Telluria mixta: one gene and its partner. The protein of the gene in region 2 binds, or shares a complex with, the protein of the main gene of each other region. Links are inferred from orthologs where the notes say so. Each region holds a gene or a part of one and is shown on either strand. Other genes may lie near its edges.

Region 1 (3,234 bases), 1.4 Mb from region 2 along the record:
AATATGGCTGGGAAGACTGGCGACCCATCGAGCGCGCGGCCGTCCCCGGCAACACGGCGCTGTTCGACCGCTACACGGGCAGCTATGCGGTGTCGAACGTGGTCCTGCGCGTGGAACGTCGCGGCGATGTACTGACCCTGGCCGGTCCGCCGCTCGGCCCGGAACCGGTCGAGCTGATCCCGGCCGGCGACGCCGATTTCTTCGTGCGCGAAAAGGACGCGACCTTGCACTTCGACACGGAGGCCGACGGTAACGTCAATACGCTCACGTTCGTCGACGGCCGGCCGCGCCCGGGCCGGCGCATCGAGCCGGCCGTCAGCCGCTGACCCGCAGCCCGTGCTCGTCGCACCAACGACGCAGCGCCGCCTGCGTTTCCTCGGTGCGGAAGCGCTGCCACGATTCGGTGGCGCCGCGCTCGTCGAGCAGGCGCTCGAAGCCGTCGATGTCTTCGGCGCGGACGAGGTCGCGGATCGCCGCCTGGTCGCCCGCGAGGTGCGCGGCGGCGAAGCGGAACACGAGCTGGTCGCCGATGCCGAGCGTGCTCGCGGGCGGCACGGCCACGTAGTCGCCGTCGCCGTCGCCCGGGTCGGCCGGCATTGGCGCTTCCTCGTCCATGTAGTCGTCGTTGAGCACATGGATCATGCCCGTCGCGCGCGCGACGAGGGCCGTGGCGCGGCCTTCGCCATCGTCGACGACGAGGGCCGCGTGTTCAAGTTCGTCCAGGTTCACTGCCGCCATGGTGCCTCCGCTTGAAGTCGATGCCGCCAGTATGCAGCGGCTGCGGTTCCAGGCTCGCACGGTTCGGCCGGACAAAAGAAAAAGCCCGCAGGGCGCGAACCCTGCGGGCTTCCGGTACGACGGGGTACGGCTATTACATCATGCCGTCCATGCCCATGCCGCCCATGCCGCCCATGCCATGGCCGCCGGCTGCCGGCTTGTCTTCGACGATCTCGGAGACCATGCAGTCGGTGGTCAGCATCAGGCCGGCGATCGACGCTGCGTTCTGCAGAGCCGAGCGGGTGACCTTGGCCGGATCCAGCACGCCTTGTTCGACCATGTCGCCATAGGTGCCGTTCGACGCGTTGTAGCCGTAGTTGCCCTGGCCGTTGATGACGGCGGCGACGACGACCGACGGCTCTTCACCGGCGTTCTGGACGATCATGCGCAGCGGCTCTTCCATGGCGCGCAGGACGATCTTGATACCGGCGTCCTGGTCAGGGTTGTCACCCTTGATGTTCAGCGCGGCACGGGCACGCAGCAGGGCCACGCCGCCGCCCGGAACGATGCCTTCTTCGACGGCAGCGCGGGTGGCGTGCAGCGCGTCTTCCACGCGTGCTTTCTTCTCTTTCATTTCGACTTCGGTTGCGGCACCGACGCGGATCACGGCAACACCGCCGGCCAGCTTGGCCACGCGCTCCTGCAGCTTCTCACGGTCGTAGTCCGAGGTCGCTTCTTCGATCTGGATGCGGATCTGCTTGACGCGCGCTTCGATCGCTTCGGCGGCACCGGCGCCATCGATGATGATGGTGTTTTCCTTGCCGACTTCGATACGCTTGGCCTGGCCCAGTTCGTTCAGCGTGACCTTTTCCAGGGTCAGGCCGACTTCTTCCGCGATCACCTGGCCACCGGTCAGGATGGCGATGTCTTCCAGCATGGCCTTGCGACGGTCGCCGAAGCCCGGTGCTTTCACTGCAACGGTCTTCAGGATGCCGCGGATGTTGTTGACGACCAGGGTCGCCAGCGCTTCGCCTTCGATGTCTTCGGCGACGATGACCAGCGGACGGCCAGCCTTGGCGACTTGTTCCAGCACCGGCAGCAGGTCACGGATGTTCGAGATCTTCTTGTCGCACAGCAGGACGAACGGGCTCTCGTGAACGGCAACCTGCTTGTCCGGGTTGTTGATGAAGTACGGCGACAGGTAGCCGCGGTCGAATTGCATACCTTCGACGATGTCCAGCTCGTCGTTCAGCGACTTGCCGTCTTCGACGGTGATGACGCCTTCCTTGCCGACTTTTTCCATCGCTTCAGCGATGCGCTCGCCGACGGACGAATCCGAGTTGGCCGAGATGGTACCGACTTGTGCGATCTCTTTCGAGGTCGTGGTCGGCTTGGCGATCTTCTTCAGTTCTTCGACGGTGGCGGCGACGGCCTTGTCGATGCCGCGCTTCAGGTCCATCGGGTTCATGCCGGCGGCAACGAACTTCATGCCTTCGCGGACGATGGCTTGTGCCAGCACGGTCGCGGTGGTGGTGCCGTCACCGGCGTTGTCGCTGGTCTTCGACGCGACTTCTTTCACCATCTGCGCGCCCATGTTCATGAGCTTGTCTTTCAGTTCGATCTCTTTGGCGACCGAGACACCGTCCTTGGTGACGGTCGGGGCGCCGAACGAACGTTCCAGCACGACGTTGCGGCCTTTCGGGCCCAGGGTGACCTTGACTGCGTTGGCCAGGATATTGACACCCTCGACCATCTTGGCGCGTGCTACGTCGCCGAACACTACATCTTTAGCTGCCATATTTGATTCTCCGATTTTTCAGGAAGTTATTGGACGAATTACTGGGCCACGACGGCCATGATGTCTTCTTCGCGCATGACCAGCAGCTCTTCGCCGTTGACCTTGACGGCCTGGCCCGAGTACTTGCCGAACAGGACGCGGTCGCCGACTTTCACTTCCAGCGGACGAACGTTGCCGTTCTCCTGCACTTTGCCGTTGCCGACGGCCAGCACTTCACCTTGGTCCGGCTTCTCGGCCGCCGCATCGGGGATGATCAGGCCGGATGCGGTCTTGGTTTCCTGGTCGAGACGCTTCACGATCACGCGATCGTGCAATGGGCGAAGGTTCATGCAAAACTCCTTTTAGTTGGTTTGACGAGCTATCCAGGGTCCGCAGCCGGCCATCCTGGGATCGACCGGCTGCGGGGTAGAAAGGTTTGTTAGCACTCTCTACTAACGAGTGCTAATTATAGGGACGATAATTTGGCATTTCAAGCCACAGTGTTCGGGTTTTAACCGACTTTTTTGCGGTTTCGCAACCGATTCGGACGGGGAGGGACAATGCGGAGGGCGCGCCGCCGGGTGCGAGACCGGGCGGCGGTTGATGAACGCATAAGCATGTGAGGGTAACATCTATCGTCCATCACAGGGCGCACGTTCGCACAAGAGCGCGCGCCTGTTGACGAAAAATTCAAGACGATCCTATAGTTACGGATGATTTCCGAATTCCAAGACCTCTCC
Region 2 (3,083 bases):
CCGTAGCCTGCGATGACAGCGATCTTACCGGCGATCATCACGTCCGTCGCACGCTTGATGCCGTCGACGAGCGATTCGCGGCAGCCGTACAGGTTGTCGAACTTCGATTTCGTCACGGAATCGTTGACGTTGATGGCCGGGAATGCCAGCTTGCCTTCCGCGTGCATCTGGTACAGGCGGTGCACGCCAGTGGTGGTTTCTTCGGTCACGCCCTGGATTTCCGGCAGGCGCTTCGAGTACCACTGCGGATCGACGGCCAGGCGGCCCTTGATCGCATTGAACAGGCAGATTTCTTCTTCCGAACCCGGCTTGTCCAGCACCGAGATGTCCTTCTCGGCGCGCACGCCCAGGTGCAGCAGCAGCGTGGCGTCGCCGCCGTCGTCCAGGATCATGTTGGCGTGGTTGTCACCCGGCCATTCGAAGATGCGATGGGTGTATTCCCAGTATTCGTCCAGCGTCTCGCCCTTGACGGCGAACACGGGCGTACCGACCGATGCGATGGCAGCGGCAGCGTGGTCCTGCGTCGAGTAGATGTTGCACGAGGCCCAGCGCACTTGCGCGCCGAGGGCTTCCAGCGTACGGATCAGCACGGCGGTCTGGATGGTCATGTGCAGCGAACCGGCGATGCGCGCGCCTTTCAGGGGCTGGGCGGCCGCGTATTCGTCGCGGATGGCCATCAGGCCCGGCATTTCGGTTTCGGCGATGCGGATTTCCTTCTCGCCCCACGAGGCGAGGCCGATGTCGGCAACGAGGTAGTCCTGGGTGGTGTCTTTGAGTACGGCGCTCATCACGCCCTCCTTTCAAGTTAAGAAAAAAGTAACGTGAGCGCGGTGTTGATGATCCGAGCCTGGCGAGATGGGGAATCTCGTCGCAACGCTCCTCGGAACTGGTAAGTGTAGCACGGTGAGCACCTTTGTGCTCACCGGCTGCAGGCGTTTTACAACGCCCGTGGGGGTGTTACGCGAGACCGGCTTCGGCGCGCAGCAGCGCGGCCTTGTCGGTGCGCTCCCACGTGAATTCCGGCTCTTCGCGGCCGAAGTGACCGTAGGCGGCCGACTTGGCGTAGATCGGACGCAGCAGGTCGAGCATCTGCACGATGCCTTTCGGGCGCAGGTCGAAGTGTTCCATCACCAGTTCGGCGATCTTCTCGTCCGAAATGACGCCCGTGCCTTCGGTGTAGACCGTGATGTTGATCGGACGGGCCACGCCGATCGCGTAGCTGACCTGCACCTGGCACTGACGCGCCAGGCCGGCGGCCACGACGTTCTTGGCGACGTAGCGGGCAGCGTAGGCGGCCGAGCGGTCGACCTTCGACGGGTCCTTGCCGGAGAATGCGCCGCCGCCGTGCGGTGCGGCACCGCCGTAGGTGTCGACGATGATCTTGCGGCCGGTCAGGCCGCAGTCGCCCTGCGGGCCGCCGATGACGAAGCGGCCGGTCGGGTTGACCAGGTAGCGGGTGTCCTGCAGCCACTCGCGCGGCAGCACCGGCTTGATGATCTCTTCGATCACCGCTTCCTCGATCTGGCTGTGGCTCACTTCCGGCGCGTGCTGGGTCGACAGCACGACGGTGTTCACGGACACCGGACGGCCGTTGACGTAGCGCAGCGTGACCTGGGACTTGGCGTCCGGACGCAGCCACGGCAGGCGGCCGTCCTTGCGCAGCTGCGACTGGCGCTCGACGAGGCGGTGCGCATAATAAATAGCGGCCGGCATCAGTTCCGGCGTCTCATCGCACGCGTAACCGAACATCAGGCCCTGGTCGCCGGCGCCCTGGTCGAGGTCGAGGCCAGCACCTTCGTCCACGCCCTGGGCGATGTCCGGCGACTGCTTGTCATAGGCGACGAGCACGGCGCAACCTTTATAGTCGATGCCGTAGTCGGTGTTGTCGTAACCGATGCGCTTGATGGTATTGCGTGCAACTTGAATATAATCGACGTTTGCGTGCGTCGTGATCTCTCCGGCCAGGACGACCAGACCCGTGTTGCACAGGGTCTCGGCAGCCACGCGCGCGCGCGGATCCTGTTCGAGGATGGCGTCGAGGATGGCGTCGGAAATCTGGTCGGCGACCTTGTCCGGATGGCCTTCCGAGACGGACTCGGAAGTGAAGAGGTAGTCGTTGGAAGACATTAAGGCTCCTGATACTGTTATGAAAATTGCCGCAGCACCAAGGCCTGCGACGCTTTAGCGAGATTTATATTCCGCTTCGCAAGTTGTCATTAACTCCGCGGATGCTACAAAGTGGTATTTTACGCTCCTCCAAAAATTCTGGCACAGCAACTCGTCGGTTCTCTACCCTAAATCAATAAATGCTTGTCCTTTTGTTTCGGATCCTGTCGTTTTTGCCGTTGCGCGTCCTGCATGCGCTCGGCGCCGCGCTCGGCTGGATCGTCTATCTGCTCTCGCCGTCGCACCGCCGGCGCCTGCGCGAGAACCTCGAACAGGCCGGCTACGGCGGCCATCTGCGCGCCGCGATCGCCGAGTCCGGCAAGGCCATCGCCGAGCTGCCGTTCGTCTGGTGCGCGCCGCAGGAGCGCGTCACCCGGCACGTCACCATGGAAAACTGGGAACTGGTCCAGCGCCAGCTCGACGCCGGCCGCGGCATCGTCTTCCTCACGCCGCACCTGGGCTGCTTCGAACTGACCGCCCAGCAAGTCTCGCTGCGCGTCGAACTGACGGTCATGTACCGCCCGCCGCGCCAGAGCGCCCTGAAACCGCTCGTCGAGGGTGCCCGCGAGCGCCAGCACATGCACCTGGCGCCCGCCAACCTGGCCGGAGTGCGCATGCTCGTCAAGGCGCTGCGGGGCGGCCAGCCGGTCGGCGTGCTGCCGGACCAGGTTCCGCAGGAAGGAGAAGGCGTGTGGGCGCCATTCTTCGGCCGCGACGCCTATACGATGACCCTGCCCGCCAAGCTGGCCCAGCTGGGCAAGGCCGATATCCTGACCGTGTACGCGGAACGCCTGCCGCGCGGCCGCGGCTTCGCCATCCGCTTCGTCCCGTTCGAAGGGTCGCTGGACGGCGATGCGGCCCAGCAGGCCGCCGCCATCAACCGCCAGATGGAGAAGCTCATCGCCTTCTGCCCCGCC

The links. Proteins that work in one complex are often made in the same cells at the same time.
Region 1: the proteins of metK (region 2) and groL are in contact, whole or in part, in a cryo-EM structure (PDB 8P4O), measured with the Escherichia coli proteins. The link is inferred for Telluria mixta from one-to-one orthologs.

Annotation. Positions count from the first base shown.
Region 1 is NZ_CP119520.1:3,189,431-3,192,664, forward strand. Bases 194-3,170 are described here. They hold groL (chaperonin GroEL), read right to left. Parts: upstream 2,516-3,170; coding sequence 872-2,515; downstream 194-871. Other genes in these bases: P0M04_RS14160 (serine hydrolase), read left to right, coding at 194-326; P0M04_RS14165 (hypothetical protein), read right to left, coding at 316-738; groES (co-chaperone GroES), read right to left, coding at 2,554-2,844. Outside these bases: more of P0M04_RS14160, read left to right, coding at 1-193; P0M04_RS14180 (DUF4403 family protein), read left to right, coding at 3,208-3,234.
Region 2 is NZ_CP119520.1:1,767,976-1,771,058, forward strand. The notes cover bases 43-2,868. They hold metK (methionine adenosyltransferase), read right to left. Parts: upstream 2,128-2,868; coding sequence 958-2,127; downstream 43-957. Other genes in these bases: ahcY (adenosylhomocysteinase), read right to left, coding at 43-788; P0M04_RS07785 (lysophospholipid acyltransferase family protein), read left to right, coding at 2,307-2,868. Also shown: more of ahcY, read right to left, coding at 1-42; more of P0M04_RS07785, read left to right, coding at 2,869-3,083. UniProt on the Escherichia coli protein: Catalyzes the formation of S-adenosylmethionine (AdoMet) from methionine and ATP.